One region of the Bacillus thuringiensis genome, then DNA from elsewhere that is predicted to be linked to it. Evidence: a T-box and tRNA genes for the amino acid it is inferred to sense, from the RefSeq annotation. Region 1 holds a T-box; the other holds one or more tRNA genes.

Region 1 (13,190 bases):
CCTTTTAACGTAACAGTTTTCAGTTGGTTCGTTAGAGCTGTTGAATCTGCATCGTTATTATCTTTTAAGCCTACTTTACTACCGCTAGATACGACTGGGTTAGGTAAAAATACTTTTCCTGACCCTTCAGCTTTTCGGTTTATATCAACCTTTTTAATTAACTTTCCATTTTCTGCATCAATAAATGTTTCCCATGCACCAAATGGATTATTAGAATGGACTACAACTTTATATACTGGACGAGCAATTCCTTCTTCAACAATATATCCGAACTCTTTATCTGTAGGAGCCCATAAATTTTGCTCACTTGCTTCTCCAACATACGCCATTGATTTTTGTATTGCATCTTTTTCACTAATTTTTGTCGTTACTTCCTTCACACCTGTAACAGGCTGATAATCAGAAACAGCGAGTACTCCCTTTCCCTCTCCGTTAAGCGTAACTGTTATTTGTTTTGAAAATACAGGTGCACCATTAACAACTTGTTGGAACCTAACATATGAAGCTACTGACGTTTCTGTTGTAGAAATATATTGCAAGTCTGAAAGGTCTGTTTTCAATCCATACTGCGCAGCATTTTCTTTTAAATATTCAGTTGCTTTTTTCTGTGGCGAATAAGCTTCTAACTTTACTTGCTGTTGTTTTTCCAATGCCGAAACCGTAGAAATCGTCCCCATTACTAACGGTACAGTCATTGCCATTGCCACCATTTTTTTATTAAACATAGAACCACTCCCCCTAATAAAGTAGCTCAACCTTATCCCATTACCACTAGGCAATCATTCCCCACAAAATGGGGGGATAAAAATTGAATCTACGAGTAATTCTCTATAAACACTTCTATTACCTTTTCATTTAGGGTAAGTGAAATTTTCTCAATATTTATGTGTAAAGTGAACACAATACTTTAGAAATATATTTCTAAAGCAATTCCTTAACTCTTAAACTTTTTAAATGACTTTGTAAAAAATAGGCTACTTTTTACCTAACGGTAGGTTGAAAAAAATATTAATGAATGATACGATTTATATAACCTTTTTTTAGGAGGCTTTATTATGAGCAAAAGTGAAGAAACACTCTCTTCAATTATGGAAGCAAGCTATCGACTGTTTGCCGGACATGGTATTACCAAAACGACTTATTCAATGATTGCTGAAGAAGTCGGAATTGCTAAACCGTCCATTTATTATTACTTTAAATCTAAAGATGCATTAATCGAATGTATTTTCACAGAATTATGTGCTGCGATGCAGTTTTCTTCCTTCTTCCATACAGAAGAGTTTACGAAAGAAAATTTTATTGAGAAATGCATTGAAATTGGATTCAAAATAATTGATGAACAGCAGAACGATCCTTATTTTAATCGTGTGTTGCAAGAATATGTATTACTATCTTCAAGAAATGATATGTACAAAGATCGATTACTAACTGTGCAAACAGAATATTTACAAGGATTTGAATCCCTCCTTACAAAAGCAAATGAGCTTCAATTGATTGAAAATAAAAATCTAGTTTCAAAAGCTCATATGTTAGCATTAGTGCTTGATAATGTCGGGAATTTTATGATGTTACATGTGGATATAGATTATAGACAAATATGGATGGAAGCTGTAAACAGTATTTTTGAAAGAAGGGATTGAATTGAATACTAAAAAACGAATTATCGGCTTAGACTTTGCTAGGGCCTTGGCGATGTTTGGTATGCTGCTTGTTAATTTTATGGTGATAACAGGTGCAGAAGGAAATGGTCCCCCATTTTTAATAACTTTCATGTCACTTTTTGAAGGTAGAGCTTCTGCCTTGTTTGTTATACTTGCTGGAATTGGCATATCTTTAATGACTAGATCATCTGTTGCTAGCAATGAAAAAATAAAAATTTCTAATAGCCGAAAAATCATCTGGAAACGGGCACTATTCTTATTTATTTTAGGATTATTTTTATACGTAATGGAGTGGACTGGGGATATATTACACTACTACGGTGTTTACCTTTTCGTTGCTGCATTACTCATTACAGTCCGAAAAAAAGCATTACTCTTGTTATCTATTATTATCCTACTCTTGGCACAATCTCTTCAGCTTACTTTCAATACTTTCGAAGGTTGGGGAGGCCCTACTCCATTTATAAACTATGTAGACTTCTGGACAATAAACGGTTTTCTTCGCAATTTATTCTTTAATGGTTATCACCCTTTTTTCCCATGGTTTTCGTTCTTCTTAATCGGTATGATAATTGGCAGATTAGATCTTCATAATAAAAAGATTAGAGATAGGTTGCTCTTGCTCGGTATTACATTCACCATACTGATAGAACTTTTATCAAAAGGGCTCACATACTACTTCATTCCACACATTGGCAAAGAAGCTGCTACATTTTTGTTTAATACAGGACCCATTTTACCAAATATATTATATATTTTATCAGCTACAGGATCCGCTATTGCTATATTAATACTTTGCCTCTATATCACTGAAAAATATGAAAATAATTGGTTTGTTACTTCCATTATACAAACAGGTCAATTAACATTAACTCATTATGTAAGTCATGTATTTATCGGGATTGGGACATTAATTCTATTCAATAGAATGGAACATCAAACACTACTTTTCGTTTTATTATTTGCTACTGTATTTTTCATTTTCAGTATTTTGTTTAGCGTATTATGGAGAAAGAAATTTTCTAGAGGACCTATTGAATGGATTATGAGGAAATTAGCTAGTTAATTTACCTCCATACGAAAAAGGAAGTTGGAATCATTCCAACTTCCTTTTTCCTTTAATTAGCTGCACTTAATTTAATTCTAAGTTTTGTTTCACCTAAAGAAAGTTCATCGTCTTCGTTCGTTAAGTGACCAAATGTAAATTGTTTAACGAGTAAGTTTTCTTCCAATAAATCTTTATGGTTCGTTAACGTTCGTTGTAGTTCTTCTTCTGTATCGAGAATAACATCGACTCGTAAATTAACTGGTAAATTCAACTGTTTACGATATTCTTGAACCGCACGAATGAATTCACGCGCTACTCCTTCTTGTAACAATTCTTCCGTTACATTCGTATCTAACATAACCGTATATTGTCCGTTAGTCGTATTAGAGAATCCTGATTTTGCAACTTTTTCAACTAACACATCTTCAGCAGTTACAACTACTTCTTCTCCTGGTGTTGCTTCGTAAACTGCTCTTTCTGTTGATACAAAGTTTTGTACATCTTCTTGTGATAATTGTTTTAGCCAACCATTCACTGCATTCACATTTTTACCGAATTTCGGCCCTGCTGTTTTAAAATTGAGCTTCAATTGATATGATGTGTATTTTGTTTCATCGAGTTCAACATGGAACGCTTTTACATTTAACTCATCCATAACGATATCACGATAAGATTCCCAATCCATATCATTCTCGTTATGCTCAAGTAATACAAGTTCTGCTAGCGGCTGTTTTACTTTTAAAGAATGCTGATTACGGTTACTTCTTCCAAGTTCAACAACTTGTAAAACAGCATCCATTTCCGCTTCTAATTTCGGCTGAAGTAGTGATTCATTTACAACTGGATAATCAGCTAAATGAACACTACTTCCTTCTAAATTAAGATGAATGTCTTCCGCGACAAACGGTGTGAATGGTGCAATTAATTTACTAATTGTTACAAGTACTTCATGAAGTGTCTCATACGCAGCAGCTTTTTCAGCGTTCATACCAGATTCCCAGAAACGATTACGTGAGCGTCTTACATACCAGTTACTCACTTCATCTACAAGTGCTGCAATTTCACGAGCTGCATTCGTAAATTGATAATCATCAAGTGCTGTTCTCACTTTTTTCGTTGTACTATGCAATCTTGATAATACCCATTCATCCAATTTCGTACGCTTTACATCATACGTTTCTTTCGGGTTATACTCATCTAAATTTGCATATAAAACGTAGAAGCTATACACATTGACTAATGTATCTACAAATTTAGATTTCGCTTCCAGTACGGTTCTTTCAGAAAAACGCTTCGCATTCCACGGAGCACTATCAACAAGTAAAGCCCATCTTAGCGCATCTGCACCAAACTTATCTACTAAATCAACTGGATCTAGTGCATTCCCTTTACTTTTAGACATTTTCTGCCCTTCTTCATCTAAAACATGCCCTAGTGATAACACTCGTTTATACGGTACTTTTCCTGTATACAGTGCTGAGACTGCTAATAAACTATAAAACCAGCCGCGTGTTTGATCAATTCCTTCTGCAATAACATCAGCTGGAAACTGCTTTTCAAATAACTCTTTATTTTCAAATGGGTAATGATATTGTGCAAATGGCATGGAACCACTATCAAACCAAACATCAATTACTTCTGGTGTACGATTCATTGTGCCTCCGCATTTTTCGCAGCAGACTTGAACTTCATCTACATAAGGCTTATGCAATTCTAAATCTTCCGGTGTTTCTTTCGTACTATGCTTTCTTAATTCGGCAATGCTTTTCGGCGCAAACTGATGATCACAACTTTCACATTCCCATACGTTTAATGGCGTTCCCCAATATCTATTTCGGCTAATATTCCAGTCCACCATATTTTCTAAAAACTTACCAAAACGTCCATGTTTCATATGATCCGGATACCAAGTAACAGAATCATTATTTTGTAAAAAGGTATCTTTAATTGCAGTTGTTCGAATTAACCAACTTTCTCCTGCATAATAAAGTAGTGGTGAATCACAACGCCAGCAATGCGGATAGCTATGTTCATATTTTTCTTTATGATACAGTAAACCTTCCTTAGCTAAATAACGAACAATGTCAACGTCACAATCTTTTACAAATTTACCTTTCAAAAATGGTACCGCTTCTGTATACTCACCTTTTTCATCTACAACGTGCAAGAATGACAATCCTTCACTTTGAACAACTCTATAATCGTCCTCTCCATATGCTGGAGCAATATGAACAAGTCCTGTACCACTATCTGCCGTTACAAACTCTGCTGCGATAACGCGGTAACCATTTGTAACTTCTTTCATCGGAAATGGCGCTGTATAAGATATGTTTAATAATTCTTCGCCTTTATGAACAGATAATACTTCATAGTTTTCTTTTAATACTTCTTGTACACGTTCTTTCGCAACAATGTATACATGACCTTCTTGTTTTGCTTTAACATATTCCATATTTGGATGTACAGCAAGCGCTACGTTTGCTGGAAGTGTCCAAGGCGTTGTTGTCCAGCCTAAGAAATACTCATTTTCACTATCTTTCACTTTAAACTTCACAGTTGCACTTAAATCTTTTACTGTTTTATACCCTTGTGCAACCTCATGTGAGCTCAATGAAGTTTGGCAGCTTGGGCAGTATGGTGAAACTCTATGTCCTTTATATAACAATCCTTTTTCATGGATCGTCCCCAAAATATGCCATACACTTTCAATATATGGATTCTCTAAAGTTACATATGGATCATCCATATCTACCCAATAACCAATACTTTCAGTGAATTCACGCCACTGCTTTTCATATGTGAAAACACTCTCTTTACACTTTTGAATAAATGGTTCAATGCCATATTCTTCGATCTCATGTTTACCAGAAATACCAAGTTGCTTCTCAACACCTAGTTCTACAGGTAAACCGTGTGTATCCCATCCTGCTTTTCTTACTACTTTATAACCAGCCATCGTTTTATATCTTGCTACTAAATCTTTAATTGCCCGACCAAGTGCATGGCCGACGTGTGGTAAACCGTTCGCCGTTGGTGGTCCTTCATAAAACACAAACGATTGTGCGCCTTCTCGATTCTGAATTGATTGTTCAAAAATGCTTTGTTCGTTCCACTGCTTACGAATACGTGTTTCTCTCCCTACAGCTGACTCTTTTACATCTACTTTCTTCATCTACAATCACTCCTTTGAATGTTTTAAAAGCACACAAAAAACCCGCCCCTATGAAGTAGGGACGGGTTTACCCGCGTTACCACCCTAATTCTATTAGCTTTTCACTAATAGCGCTTAGCAACGTACTATCATACGTGTTCTTTGTAACGGTAGACATCCGTCCGGGCTTACTCACTTTCAGCCTCGGCTCCTCGGAGATGATTTTCAAATAACGTCTGCCCACCGGCTTTCAGCAATATACCGGCTCTCTGGAGAACAGTTCACTATTTTACTCTTTCTCGTCTTCAGATTTGTATACTTTATTAAAAGTTATTTTATGCCATTTGACAACTAATTGTCAACTAATTCAAAATATATTCTTATCCTTATCCCCTATTCTTATACAATTACTTTTCAAATTCTCGCAATGCTGCTAAATTTTCATCATCCTCAATAAGTTCAGCAAAGAATCCCGATTCATCCTCACGAAGGACAATTTCAAGCTCTTCCTTCGCCTCTTCATTTCTATTTAACTGTGCTAAATAACAAGCACGATCATATCTTGCTAACAAATCACTTGCATCCATTGTTAATACTTCATTTGCTATTTTTTCTGCCTTTAGTGTTTGGCCGGCCCCATGATATGAAGACGCTAAAGAAAGAAGAATTACTGTTTCATTTCGATGATGTATAGAAGCATTTTCTAATACTTGAATTGCCTCTTCAAACCTTTCTTGACTTTGGTACATTTCTCCTAAAGCAAGAAATGCTCTACTTACGAACGGTGTTTGCTCCGTTAATTGTAAGGTAATCTTTTCTGCTTTTCTTTCTTCCCCTGCTTTAAAGAATACTTGTGCTTGCAGAAGAAGAGTATCATAATCATCTGGTAGTTCTCGAACCATTTGCTTCGTTAATTCCAAAGCATCTCTTAACATATCTTCTTCCTCGCACTCAACGAAAAGATTTACAAGTTGCTTCGCTACTTCATAATCCCATTTATTTTCTAGTGACGTGTGCAGAATCTCTATCGCTTCTTTATTCATCTCTACATTCTCATAAAATAGCGCAAATCGCTGTGCTGCCATACTATTTTTCGGATTTAACTTTAAAGAGATTTCATATAAATCAATTATCATAGTAACCATTGAAATTTCTTTCGCACGATTTTTCATACGATAAAAAGCTCTCGTAATGATAGATCGTTTCGGCTGTTCATGCAGCTGGCGTTCAATCCATATTTCCGTAACCGCAGCTGCAGCATACATGAATGCTGTACTTCTTTCTACTTTTTTCACCTTTAACGTATGAAGAAAATCTCGTATGTTAGACAATTTTTTATGTTGCTCTACTGCTTTTACATAAACATCAAATATACGTTCATTATCAAAATCTTTTTGTATTACTTTCATTGCAACTTCAATTGCTTTTACATTTCTTTTTTTCACTAATACTTTTGCATAATGATATAGAACTTCTATATGCTCACCATCTAATTGTAGTGCGTATTCAATCTGTGCTTGTTCTTTATCTATTTCATTCATCGCTCCGTACACATATGCAATCGCATCTAAACGCCATATTTCAGGTACTTCTTCCTCTAATTGTTCTAGTTCAGTCAGCAATTCTTCCTGAAGATTCATATCTACTGAAAGCTGTGCCAAATATTCCATATTAATATGCAACGGCTCTTCCTTCATCGCCTGAACCATATGACTTTGTTCTTTAGAACGGTTTTCTTCTTTTTCGTATATTTCCGCAAGCTGTAAATGTACACCTACGAAATTTCCATCAAGCTCTAAACATGTTTCATACGCTTGTTTTGCTTCCGTCAATTGCCCTAATGCCATAAGTGTTTCACCAATTCGGTAATACGGTAATGCCGTTTCCTTTTGTTCTATCTCCTTATTATATCTTTTCATCGCTTGGCCGTACTGTCCAATAGATTCATATAAAATACCTGCATAACAACCGTACTCACTTACTTCATTTCTTTCTTTGTGTAAAGTTCTTAAAAACGCTATACCTCGTTGTACAAATTCCGTTCCTTTAATTCGATTCACATATTCATCTAACGCACTTGCTACATTATAATCGCTTTTCTTTATACCATTTTCTAACTTAGATAGCGCTACTTTAAACCCTTCTTCATTTCCACCAAGTTCAAGTTCAGCATCCCATAAAACCATTCCTGCATTCATGAGGAAATCTTGGCTCTTTTCAATTTGCTTCTCAAGACCAAGAATGTATTCTTTTGCTTCCTTGTATTGTTCTCTTGCCATATACACTTGTGTAAGTCCGAAGTGAGAATAAACATCCTCATCGTTTTCTTCTAAAGCACGCTTATACAATACTTCTGCTTCTTCCAAGCTATCATTTTGAAAATGATAGTCACCTAATTTTACGTAAAGAGGTGCTTTATCATCACAGTTCTCAATACCGTTTAATAAAATTTCTTTCGTACTTTCCTCATCCTTCAAATCAGATTCGTATATTTCCGAAAGTTTCGTATAAATGTAAGGTGCATTACTATCCAAATGAATCGCTACTTTAAGCCCTTTTATTGCTAAATATAATTTCCCTAGTTGATGTGCACATCTCGCTCGTTCATACCATACATGTGCTTCATATTTATACTCTTTTAACAAGTCATTAAAGATTTCATATGCTTCTTCATATCTTTCTAAATCTATTAATATTAAACCGTGATTCGTTAAAGTGAACCTTTCAGGACTGCGCTCTAACGCAACTTGTGAATATTGCAATGCTTTTTCAGATTGATCAATATACATATAGGATAAAGCGAGAAAACTCCAAGCAATAGGCTGATCTGCGTCTAATTGTAACGATGAACGAAAGCTTGAAATCGCTTCTATATAACTTTCCTGCTCAAAAGCATATCTTCCGTTTATTAAATGATATAAAGCACGATTATTTTTCTTCTCAACGCTTGTCAGCATTTGCTCCGCTTTCTCTACTTCCTGAAGACGAATAAAACACTGTGCACCATGCAATTTAACAAAGTCCGAGTTCGGAAACTTTTCCTTTAACTTATCGATACAATATAAAATAAATTCTTTATCTACTTCAACATCTAAGTGCTTTATCGTATATAACCACGTATTTGGATTATCGCTCGTTTCTTTTAAAAATTGTACTAAGTTACTAATTCCCTCTTTATCCTGTTCATCTAAATGATCCGTAAGAGAAAAAATAGATTTAAAATAACGATTTTCTTCCTCACTTAGAAACGCTAGTTGCGCCTTCTTTTCTTTCGGAACAAACGTGATTGCTAAACAGCCTGTATAACGATATTTTTCTTGTAATTTACTATATTCCACAAGAACTGGTTCTATAAAGTTTGGATCTTGAACATAGAAAGCTTGCAATGTATCATCATATCCAGATAGAACTTGTACGTGTGAAGCATGCTCAATATCTATACTTAATAAAACAGGAATTCCTTCATCAATCAGTCTCTTATAATTCTCTTCATTCCCTTTAAAATAACGATATTCATAACCTAATTCTTCTAAATAAGAAACAGTATCTGAAAACTTCGATCCTGTCATATCAAAAATAAACTCTGCTATTTCATCTTGTGTACGTGTCTCTCCCCATATACGCAACATCATCTCTAAACTTGTCGGAACACAATAATTATCCTTTTGTACAATAGGAACTATCGGCAAGTGAACCTTTTTTCCATCCGGATTTTTTTCTAAATTATGATATAAAGATTCTTTTAAACTCTTTTCTTCTTTTAATAGCTTTTGTAAATCTGCAAATTTATTCATTTTGTACAGCGCTTCTGCACGTAAATGTACAAAGTAAGTGTTATAAGCATGATATGGCAGCTGAGTATTTATGTTATCTATTACCGCTAACATCTCTTCATATTGCTCTAAATCTAATAAATACTTTACCTTCTCAAAATGAAAATATGGTACTTGTGGGAACTTTACAATCGCATCATTAATTAACTGTATCGCACGTTTTTGTTCTCCTTTATTTGCATACAATTGTGATAATAAATAGGTAGATAACTCTTCACAATCTTCATGCTGCATGCCAGCAATAAATTGTTCTTCCGCTTTCTCCCATTCGCCTGTATGCATATAAACGTAGCCCCATTTATCAAACACTACGCGCGTACTGTACTCCTCTGCTTTTTGCATATACATTAGCGCTTCTTCATTTCTTTTCATTTCTAAAAGACATCGTACTAACGTAAAATATGTTTTCGCTAAAAAATCGGCATCTATTTCTTCTTTATTACTCTCTTCTAAAGTTTCTTTTAACAGCTGCTCTGCTTCAAGAATTTTCCGCTCATCAATTAACTCATCACAATATAAAGAGAGCGTTCTCATATTTGGGAATTTTTTATAAGCGTAGCGAATGAGGAATGAACTGTATTGGTGCATAAGCCCTTCATCAGTAAGACGAATTAATATGTCAAACTCCTTATGCGAAGGAATATTAGCAAGCCACTTCTTCACATAGGATAAAGTATTCGTTTCTTTTATATATGCAATTTCATTATTTATTTCCTGTAATCCGTCTACAAATCTCTTATCTTTCAAACACGCTTCTAACTGCTTAAAATCTAGCATGCATTCACCTCGAATTTATATTTAAACTGCTACTTGCTTAGATTTTACACACCATATAGTATGTATTCAACTAAAATCTCTTATAATGGATGGTATTAATTAATATTATTCAAATTTATAACAAAATATAGTAAAAATGATTGTTTTTCTCCGTATTTTGTTTAATTATATGGAATGACGTAACATGCGGTTTTTATCTTGTAGAAGCTGAAATCAGTACATAAAATTATATTGGCGATAATTCAAATATATCAGCGATTCTTTCATTTTATCGGCGATTTTCAAATTATATCGACCGATTCTTAACATATATCAGCGATTATATGTCGAATATCGATTTATCGACATTAAACAACAATTCTTATATATCATATCTTTTAACATACTATATCACCAAATGTAATTTTCATATTCGGAGCATACACTAAAGAAGAATGCACATGAAATATTTTATAAAATCGTAGTTCAGCTTCATATTGAGTTAGCGCATTATCATATGTTAATCCTCTGTCTATTAAACGTTCTATAAATTGCTGCTTATCACCTGGATTCCCTGCAATCCCCTCTTCTTTTAATGAATGATACAAACTTTGTTTATCATTATGGTGCATATTAGAATCTAAAAAGTTCACTTTATCACTTACTCTACACTCAATATTTTTCACACCTAATTCACTTAAATACATCGGTATTTTCATACCAATATTTCCATCTTTTCCACTCCTCTGCGTGTCACTTTCAAATAAATTCTGCAAAATGCCTAGCTGGATAAATTCCGATTGGTTCTCTCCATCCAAAGTGTATGAAGACATATTTGATATCCAATGTGGTTCAAAACAGATTATTTTCCCGCCACTTTTAACTGAATGAATCATTTTTTGTAGCATCGTTTTTGGTGAACTCATATGTAATAAGAAGGCATGACAAATTGCTATATCGTATGTATCGTTCAATTCAATTTCTATAGCATCTCCCTCCAGAAATTCTGACTCGTACGGAAGTAAACGAAACAACTCTCTCGCTTCAGCTAATAATGTTTCTCCACTATCAATGCCTGTATACTTTGATCCTTTTGGAAGTAAAGGCATTAATAATAAGCCTAAATAACCATACCCACAACCGTAATCAACAATATGTACGGGCTTAGTAATCTTCCAAACCATATTTACTAAAAAGCGGACATAATCGTCGTTGTAATCTAAATCTCTTGTGTTTTTTAAATACGTTAGTTTACTGTTCCAATCGTACGTTTCCAAGTTCAACGCCTCCTTTTTATATATGACATTACAATTCTCCATTTAATACGGACATTCCTACACCTGAAACAACTCTAGAAAAGTTTAGATTTAATAAAATAAAACTTCTGCTTTCACATTTTCTATGAAAATAAATAGGCATACATATCTACTACGATACGTATACCTATTTGTTTTACATCTCCTCAGGAGCATCCACCCCAAGTAGACGTAATCCTTCTTTTAATACAACTGTCACAGCATACACTAATGCCAGTCTACTGTCTTTCTCTCCGTTCTCTTCTAATATACGAACATTACCGTAATATTTATTGAACGATTGTGCTACATCTAATACATATTTCGAAATAATCGATGGCTCATTTTTATTGAAAGCTGCTTCAATTACTTGTGGGAATTTGTTTAGTAATTTTACGACACTCCAGCTATGATCGTCTTTTAAAGCAAACGTACATGTTTCAAATTCTACACTTTCTTTTCTTAAAATAGAGCAAGCACGTGCATGTGTGTACTGTACGTAAGGGCCTGTTTCTCCTTCAAATTTCAGCATGTTTTCTAATGAGAATTCAATATTGTGCATACGCTCATTTTTTAAATCGTGGAAAATAACCGCCCCTACACCGACTTGCTTTGCTACTACTTCTTTTTGTTTTAAGTTTGGATTTTTCTCTTCAATATTTTGTTTTGCAAGGTCGATTGCTTCCTCAAGTACTTCTTCAAGTAAAATAACTCTTCCTTTACGTGTCGACATTTTCTTGCCGTCTTTTAAAATGAAGCCAAATGGTACGTGTTCCATACCATCAACCCAAGTATAGCCAAGTTTTTTTAATACAGTGAAAAATTGATTGAAATGTAAGCTTTGTTCTGGACCAACAACATATAGCGCTTTATCAAATCCATAAGTGTTTTGACGATATAAAGCAGCCGTTAAGTCACGCGTTGCATAAATCGTCGCACCATCTGATTTTCTAATTAAACAAGGCGGCATTCCTTCTTCTTCTAAATTAACGACTAATGCCCCTTCTGATTCTTCAAGCAACTCATGTTCTTCTAAAATCCCAATAAAATCTTCCATTTTATCATTATAGAAAGCTTCGCCTTGAAAATTAGTAAATTCCACACCGAGAAGTTCATAAATACGAGAAAATTCTTTTAATGATTCGTGACGGAACCAATTCCAAAGTTCAACTGCTTCTTCATCGCCTTCTTCTAGCTTTTTAAACCAAGCACGTCCTTCTTCTTCTAATTCATCATTCTCTTTTACTTCTACATGAAACTGAACATATAACTTAAATAGCTCACGTATTGGATCCTCTTTCACCACTGCTTCATTTCCCCATTTTTTATAAGCCGTAATTAACTTTCCAAACTGTGTTCCCCAATCCCCTATATAATTAATTCCTACAACTTCATAGCCACATTTTTCAGCGATATGTCTCAGTGAATTTCCAATCATTGTAGAAC
Region 2 (8,177 bases), 1.3 Mb from region 1:
AGATGATTGGGGTGAAGTCGTAACAAGGTAGCCGTATCGGAAGGTGCGGCTGGATCACCTCCTTTCTATGGAGAATTGATGAACGCTGTTCATCAATATAAGTTTCCGTGTTTCGTTTTGTTCAGTTTTGAGAGAACTATCTCTCATATATAAATGTATGTTCTTTGAAAACTAGATAACAGTGTAGCTCATATTTTTTTAATTTTAGTTTGGTTAAGTTAGAAAGGGCGCACGGTGGATGCCTTGACACTAGGAGTCGATGAAGGACGGGACTAACGCCGATATGCTTCGGGGAGCTGTAAGTAAGCTTTGATCCGAAGATTTCCGAATGGGGAAACCCACTATACGTAATGGTATGGTATCCTTACCTGAATACATAGGGTATGGAAGACAGACCCAGGGAACTGAAACATCTAAGTACCTGGAGGAAGAGAAAGCAAATGCGATTTCCTGAGTAGCGGCGAGCGAAACGGAACATAGCCCAAACCAAGAGGCTTGCCTCTTGGGGTTGTAGGACATTCTATACGGAGTTACAAAGGAACGAGGTAGACGAAGCGACCTGGAAAGGTCCGTCGTAGAGGGTAACAACCCCGTAGTCGAAACTTCGTTCTCTCTTGAATGTATCCTGAGTACGGCGGAACACGTGAAATTCCGTCGGAATCTGGGAGGACCATCTCCCAAGGCTAAATACTCCCTAGTGATCGATAGTGAACCAGTACCGTGAGGGAAAGGTGAAAAGCACCCCGGAAGGGGAGTGAAAGAGATCCTGAAACCGTGTGCCTACAAATAGTCAGAGCCCGTTAATGGGTGATGGCGTGCCTTTTGTAGAATGAACCGGCGAGTTACGATCCCGTGCGAGGTTAAGCTGAAGAGGCGGAGCCGCAGCGAAAGCGAGTCTGAATAGGGCGTTTAGTACGTGGTCGTAGACCCGAAACCAGGTGATCTACCCATGTCCAGGGTGAAGTTCAGGTAACACTGAATGGAGGCCCGAACCCACGCACGTTGAAAAGTGCGGGGATGAGGTGTGGGTAGCGGAGAAATTCCAATCGAACCTGGAGATAGCTGGTTCTCCCCGAAATAGCTTTAGGGCTAGCCTTAAGTGTAAGAGTCTTGGAGGTAGAGCACTGATTGAACTAGGGGTCCTCATCGGATTACCGAATTCAGTCAAACTCCGAATGCCAATGACTTATCCTTAGGAGTCAGACTGCGAGTGATAAGATCCGTAGTCAAGAGGGAAACAGCCCAGATCGCCAGCTAAGGTCCCAAAGTGTGTATTAAGTGGAAAAGGATGTGGAGTTGCTTAGACAACTAGGATGTTGGCTTAGAAGCAGCCACCATTTAAAGAGTGCGTAATAGCTCACTAGTCGAGTGACTCTGCGCCGAAAATGTACCGGGGCTAAATACACCACCGAAGCTGCGAATTGATACCAATGGTATCAATGGTAGGGGAGCGTTCTAAGTGCAGTGAAGTCAGACCGGAAGGACTGGTGGAGCGCTTAGAAGTGAGAATGCCGGTATGAGTAGCGAAAGACGGGTGAGAATCCCGTCCACCGAATGCCTAAGGTTTCCTGAGGAAGGCTCGTCCGCTCAGGGTTAGTCAGGACCTAAGCCGAGGCCGACAGGCGTAGGCGATGGACAACAGGTTGATATTCCTGTACCACCTCTTTATCGTTTGAGCAATGGAGGGACGCAGAAGGATAGAAGAAGCGTGCGATTGGTTGTGCACGTCCAAGCAGTTAGGCTGATAAGTAGGCAAATCCGCTTATCGTGAAGGCTGAGCTGTGATGGGGAAGCTCCTTATGGAGCGAAGTCTTTGATTCCCCGCTGCCAAGAAAAGCTTCTAGCGAGATAAAAGGTGCCTGTACCGCAAACCGACACAGGTAGGCGAGGAGAGAATCCTAAGGTGTGCGAGAGAACTCTGGTTAAGGAACTCGGCAAAATGACCCCGTAACTTCGGGAGAAGGGGTGCTTTCTTAACGGAAAGCCGCAGTGAATAGGCCCAAGCGACTGTTTAGCAAAAACACAGCTCTCTGCGAAGCCGTAAGGCGAAGTATAGGGGGTGACACCTGCCCGGTGCTGGAAGGTTAAGGAGAGGGGTTAGCGTAAGCGAAGCTCTGAACTGAAGCCCCAGTAAACGGCGGCCGTAACTATAACGGTCCTAAGGTAGCGAAATTCCTTGTCGGGTAAGTTCCGACCCGCACGAAAGGTGTAACGATTTGGGCACTGTCTCAACCAGAGACTCGGTGAAATTATAGTACCTGTGAAGATGCAGGTTACCCGCGACAGGACGGAAAGACCCCGTGGAGCTTTACTGTAGCCTGATATTGAATTTTGGTACAGTTTGTACAGGATAGGCGGGAGCCATTGAAACCGGAGCGCTAGCTTCGGTGGAGGCGCTGGTGGGATACCGCCCTGACTGTATTGAAATTCTAACCTACGGGTCTTATCGACCCGGGAGACAGTGTCAGGTGGGCAGTTTGACTGGGGCGGTCGCCTCCTAAAGTGTAACGGAGGCGCCCAAAGGTTCCCTCAGAATGGTTGGAAATCATTCGTAGAGTGCAAAGGCATAAGGGAGCTTGACTGCGAGACCTACAAGTCGAGCAGGGACGAAAGTCGGGCTTAGTGATCCGGTGGTTCCGCATGGAAGGGCCATCGCTCAACGGATAAAAGCTACCCCGGGGATAACAGGCTTATCTCCCCCAAGAGTCCACATCGACGGGGAGGTTTGGCACCTCGATGTCGGCTCATCGCATCCTGGGGCTGTAGTCGGTCCCAAGGGTTGGGCTGTTCGCCCATTAAAGCGGTACGCGAGCTGGGTTCAGAACGTCGTGAGACAGTTCGGTCCCTATCCGTCGTGGGCGTAGGAAATTTGAGAGGAGCTGTCCTTAGTACGAGAGGACCGGGATGGACGCACCGCTGGTGTACCAGTTGTTCTGCCAAGGGCATAGCTGGGTAGCTATGTGCGGAAGGGATAAGTGCTGAAAGCATCTAAGCATGAAGCCCCCCTCAAGATGAGATTTCCCATAGCGTAAGCTAGTAAGATCCCTGAAAGATGATCAGGTTGATAGGTTCGAGGTGGAAGCATGGTGACATGTGGAGCTGACGAATACTAATAGATCGAGGACTTAACCATATAATATGAAGCAAATGTTATCTAGTTTTGAGAGAACATAAAAAACTTGTTGACTTTTAAAGTAAATAAGTTATAATAATGATTGTCTCAAAAGAATAATGTCTGGTAATGATGGCAGAGAGGTCACACCCGTTCCCATACCGAACACGGAAGTTAAGCTCTCTAGCGCCGATGGTAGTTGGGACCTTGTCCCTGTGAGAGTAGGACGTTGCCAGGCAAAATGGAGGATTAGCTCAGCTGGGAGAGCACCTGCCTTACAAGCAGGGGGTCGGCGGTTCGATCCCGTCATCCTCCACCATATATGTCGGAGGGGTAGCGAAGTGGCTAAACGCGGCGGACTGTAAATCCGCTCCTTCGGGTTCGGCAGTTCGAATCTGCCCCCCTCCACCATTCTTAATTAATGGGCTATAGCCAAGCGGTAAGGCAACGGACTTTGACTCCGTCATGCGCTGGTTCGAATCCAGCTAGCCCAGCCATTAAGAGCCATTAGCTCAGTTGGTAGAGCATCTGACTTTTAATCAGAGGGTCGAAGGTTCGAATCCTTCATGGCTCACCATTTTTAATAAAACATGCGGGTGTGGCGGAATTGGCAGACGCACTAGACTTAGGATCTAGCGCCTTTGGCGTGGGGGTTCGACTCCCTTCACCCGCACTTTTAATAAAATAACTCATACATGTCTTGCGGAAGTAGTTCAGTGGTAGAATACAACCTTGCCAAGGTTGGGGTCGCGGGTTCGAATCCCGTCTTCCGCTCCAATTTTCAATATGACATGCCGGGGTGGCGGAACAGGCAGACGCACAGGACTTAAAATCCTGCGGTGGGTGACCACCGTGCGGGTTCGACCCCCGCCCTCGGCACCATATGCGCCCGTAGCTCAATTGGATAGAGCGTTTGACTACGGATCAAGAGGTTAGGGGTTCGACTCCTCTCGGGCGCGCTTTTATTAACGGGAAGTGGCTCAGCTTGGTAGAGCACCTGGTTTGGGACCAGGGGGTCGCAGGTTCAAATCCTGTCTTCCCGATATTCAAAAAAACATGGGGCCTTAGCTCAGCTGGGAGAGCGCCTGCCTTGCACGCAGGAGGTCAGCGGTTCGATCCCGCTAGGCTCCACTTTATTTAATATATGTCTCGGAGGTATACCCAAGTTCGGCTGAAGGGATCGGTCTTGAAAACCGACAGGCGGTGAGAATCGCGCGGGGGTTCGAATCCCTCTACCTCCTCCATTTTTTTTATGATTTAGACATATAATAATAAAATATTTATTTTTTCCTTCATGGAGGTATACCCAAGTTCGGCTGAAGGGATCGGTCTTGAAAACCGACAGGCGGCGAGAGTCGCGCGGGGGTTCGAATCCCTCTACCTCCTCCATTTTTTAATTTCATATTGTCGCGGGGTGGAGCAGCACGGTAGCTCGTCGGGCTCATAACCCGAAGGTCGCAGGTTCAAATCCTGTCCCCGCAACCAAATGGTCCCGTGGTGTAGTGGTTAACATGCCTGCCTGTCACGCAGGAGATCGCCGGTTCGACCCCGGTCGGGACCGCCATTTATGTTGGCTCGGTAGCTCAGTCGGTAGAGCAGAGGACTGAAAATCCTCGTGTCGGCGGTTCGATTCCGTCCCGAGCCACCATTTTTTTTATGCCGGCTTAGCTCAATTGGTAGAGCAACTGACTTGTAATCAGTAGGTTGGGGGTTCAAGTCCTCTAGCCGGCATCATTTAGGGGCATAGTTTAAAGGTAGAACTGAGGTCTCCAAAACCTCCAGTGTGGGTTCGATTCCTACTGCCCCTGTAAAGTATATGGGCCTATAGCTCAGCTGGTTAGAGCGCACGCCTGATAAGCGTGAGGTCGATGGTTCGAGTCCATTTAGGCCCACCATATATTATTCCGCAGTAGCTCAGTGGTAGAGCTATCGGCTGTTAACCGATCGGTCGTAGGTTCGAGTCCTACCTGCGGAGCCATGGCCCGTTGGTCAAGTGGTTAAGACACCGCCCTTTCACGGCGGTAACACGGGTTCGAATCCCGTACGGGTCATAAAAAAAAGAGTCAGCATTATGCTGGCTCTTTTTTATTTTGTTGATCCTTTTTATCATGTTACTTTCCAGAAATAAATAAAGGGATTTTGGAAAAGCTATGGTATGTATAAAAAGGAGGAAATAAATAATGACACGAGTTAGAGACTTAATGAGTACCCATATTGTACATTGTACACCGCTAGACAATGTATATGAGGCAGCTGTAAAAATGAAGGAAGAATCGGTTGGATTAATTCCTGTTGTTGAAAATGAGCAAGTTGTTGGGCTTGTTACTGATCGAGATTTAGTTGTTCGAGGGATTGCTGAAAAACATCCTGGATCTAATAAAATTACAAATGTAATGACAACAAATATTATCTCAGTTTCTCCAAATGATCCTATTGAAAAAGCTACAGAGCTAATGGCACAGTATCAAATTAGACGGTTACCAGTAGTTGATAGTGGTCAGCTTATTGGTATGTTAGCACTAGGAGATTTAGCTATAAGGGAATCGGCAGATGATCAAGCTGGATTTGCCTTGAGCGAAATTTCAGAGCGTACAGAGTAAATTGAAACTTTAATTAACCGAGATTTTAATGGTTACTCATAAAGAGCTAAACTATATATAAAATTCAGATGCATTATTCTAGCATATATGGATTAAACTAATATGTTAGCGTGATGTATCTGAGACATTATATAATAAGTATATGGTTAATAATTTCGACAGTTTTTTAAAATTTGTTATTCTTAATTTTTAATAAGAGAAAAGATGATATACTGATAGATATAAGTATTATGAGAGATTTTGAATATAACAATATTAATTTTTAATGGTGCGATAATAACTTAATATTTCCTACATAGATGAAAGGGAAGGGGAATTATATGAAGGCTGTACAGGGCGATCCAAATTGGAATTTGGTTACAGATACATATATAGAACCAAATAATTTCGCTGAATTATTTTCTTTGCTTGTACCTTGTCACCCAAAAGGTGAGGGGAAAGAACGAACTATATTAGTATGGAAAGAGAAAGAATTTTATAAAGAAGAAAATTTAGCCGCATTTATTGTATATGGCATGAATAAAGTAAAGAATTTACCGCAGTTTCATAAAGATGAAATTCCAACTTTAGTGCGTATTCTTCGCTTATGCCAAGAGATTGGTTGGTATGAAGAAGCAAATGCTTTTATGATAGCACAAGGATTAGCTGAGTTTGTTCATACTTCATTGGAATATGAAACATGGGATCTTTTGACGCAATCAGTTGCTTTAAACTATTTAATTATTAAATATCGTATCGGCGAATTGACAGATAGAGATATTAAAATTTGGGATAGAGTTAAATTTAATGAAAAATGTATAACAGATTGTAAACATTTATTATCTCATAAAGAAGTATTGGAATTTACATTCTTTTATATGTGCAAGAGAGCAAAATCATTATCAAAAGAGCAATTAAATAGTGATATGATGAGTTTAGCAATGTATTGTAATACTTTTGTATATGATTTATATACACATGATTTATTACGGAAATATCGCAAGTGTACAGATTTCCTATCATATTATGGGCCTAGTCAGGCAGTTTTAGCATGTCAAAGAGCTGTATTATCTCAAATTTCCGATCGCTTAGACCCGTTAAAGACAACTCATGTAGATGATTATTTATATGTGATGAAAGAAATGATGGAGCATATGACGATAGGAGTAATGGATCGATATGGTCATTTTATTGGAAAGCTACTATCTTATGTGCCATTTTTCGAAATGATACAAGTTCCACAGCATGCATATTATTGTGAAGAGTTACTGTATATTTGTAAGGGCATTGAATATAAAGAAGAAACACTACGCAATTATATATTTATACAATTACATGATTGTTTACCATCATTCTTTAGGCTATTTCTTAAAAATAAGCGTTACGCAACGATTCATGATATTCTTTTCTATTGGTGCGATGATGAACAACGAATGAGCTTAGAGAAAAAATATAATTTGAGCTTTATTTATGAAAAATATGCTTGTGGATAAACAATATTTTCGATATGAAAAATTAATATAAATTAAAAAGGATCTCCGGTTTATGTGAGATCCTTTTTTGTTAGTAAAACAAGGAGAAAGTGATTAAGACAAGAAACAACATTCCATATAGGAGAAGTTGTGCAGTGTAACTTCCTTGTATACCAAAAAAAGTATTAGCTTTTTCATACAAATTCAATATGTATTTTATTGGAGTATCTTTGAAAGATTGGTACACAGTGTCTCCTCTTTCTAAGCTTCTTGTTTTTGTTTTTGGTTATAAGGGACATTAATATATCTAGCTACAAATAACAAAACAGCCATAAAGAATACTGGAAATACAGTAGATAAATAAAAGCCATTACTAATTATATTTGTTATGAGAGCACTCAAAAGAAAAATAGCATTATAAATATGGGCAATTTTTTGTTTTAGTTGTACTTGAAATGATTCCATCATAATTTCTAATGCAACAAAAGCAATAATAATAGATAAAAATACAATGTTTGTATTGTAAATGATTAAACAACAGATTAAACCTAAAAAGGCTACGTATTCAATTATAAGAGGTATATTGCGTGGCATACAATTTACCTAACTAAATATGGCAGTGGATTTACTGCATTTGTTTTTTCAAAATTCCATTCTCCATTATGTAATTCAAAATGAAGATGTTGCCCGTATGAATGACCTGTGTTTCCCATATGACCTACTAATTGTCCAGTTTGTACTTGATCACCAGTTTGTACAGTGCGATCCTTCATATGGGCATAAACAGTTGTATATAATTTCCCATTGATTTGATGCGCAATGAACACAACATTTCCATAGCTAGCTGAATAATAAGATTTCACAACTTTACCTGCAGCAGCAGCTTGGATAGAGACGTTCCCTGGAGCGGCAATATCTATACCATAATGCATTTGTTCCCAGCGTATATCAAAGGTTGAGCTAATTCTTCCTTGAGCAGGGAATTTGAAAGCAGCTGGAATAGATGAAGGTTGC

The links. The T-box of region 1 lies ahead of ileS (isoleucine--tRNA ligase). A T-box ahead of a tRNA ligase gene usually reads a tRNA of that ligase, here a tRNA-Ile.
Positions count from the first base shown of each region.
Region 2: it encodes a tRNA-Ile, which carries the amino acid that the T-box ahead of ileS (isoleucine--tRNA ligase) is inferred to sense. The anticodon was not compared.

Region 1 is NZ_CP012099.1:2,069,881-2,083,070, reverse strand. Features, by position in the region: gene AC241_RS10890 (M36 family metallopeptidase) at 1-725, opposite strand, end outside; gene AC241_RS10885 (TetR/AcrR family transcriptional regulator) at 1,056-1,640, shown strand; gene AC241_RS10880 (DUF418 domain-containing protein) at 1,642-2,727, shown strand; gene ileS (isoleucine--tRNA ligase) at 2,780-5,881, opposite strand; T-box leader at 5,936-6,175, opposite strand; gene AC241_RS10870 (bacteriocin-processing peptidase family protein) at 6,268-10,470, opposite strand; gene AC241_RS10865 (class I SAM-dependent methyltransferase) at 10,848-11,726, opposite strand; gene argS (arginine--tRNA ligase) at 11,902-13,190, opposite strand, start outside.
Region 2 is NZ_CP012099.1:742,528-750,704, forward strand. Features, by position in the region: rRNA gene AC241_RS03745 (16S ribosomal RNA) at 1-65, shown strand, start outside; rRNA gene AC241_RS03750 (23S ribosomal RNA) at 212-3,133, shown strand; rRNA gene rrf (5S ribosomal RNA) at 3,235-3,350, shown strand; tRNA gene AC241_RS03760 (tRNA-Val) at 3,356-3,431, shown strand; tRNA gene AC241_RS03765 (tRNA-Tyr) at 3,440-3,523, shown strand; tRNA gene AC241_RS03770 (tRNA-Gln) at 3,535-3,609, shown strand; tRNA gene AC241_RS03775 (tRNA-Lys) at 3,614-3,689, shown strand; tRNA gene AC241_RS03780 (tRNA-Leu) at 3,705-3,785, shown strand; tRNA gene AC241_RS03785 (tRNA-Gly) at 3,815-3,889, shown strand; tRNA gene AC241_RS03790 (tRNA-Leu) at 3,906-3,994, shown strand; tRNA gene AC241_RS03795 (tRNA-Arg) at 3,998-4,071, shown strand; tRNA gene AC241_RS03800 (tRNA-Pro) at 4,082-4,155, shown strand; tRNA gene AC241_RS03805 (tRNA-Ala) at 4,171-4,243, shown strand; tRNA gene AC241_RS03810 (tRNA-Ser) at 4,264-4,356, shown strand; tRNA gene AC241_RS03815 (tRNA-Ser) at 4,409-4,501, shown strand; tRNA gene AC241_RS03820 (tRNA-Met) at 4,521-4,597, shown strand; tRNA gene AC241_RS03825 (tRNA-Asp) at 4,601-4,676, shown strand; tRNA gene AC241_RS03830 (tRNA-Phe) at 4,685-4,760, shown strand; tRNA gene AC241_RS03835 (tRNA-Thr) at 4,771-4,843, shown strand; tRNA gene AC241_RS03840 (tRNA-Trp) at 4,850-4,920, shown strand; tRNA gene AC241_RS03845 (tRNA-Ile) at 4,931-5,007, shown strand; tRNA gene AC241_RS03850 (tRNA-Asn) at 5,016-5,090, shown strand; tRNA gene AC241_RS03855 (tRNA-Glu) at 5,092-5,163, shown strand; gene AC241_RS03860 (CBS domain-containing protein) at 5,293-5,712, shown strand; gene AC241_RS03865 (DUF3965 domain-containing protein) at 6,033-7,184, shown strand; gene AC241_RS03875 (hypothetical protein) at 7,425-7,757, opposite strand; gene AC241_RS03880 (SH3 domain-containing protein) at 7,763-8,177, opposite strand, start outside.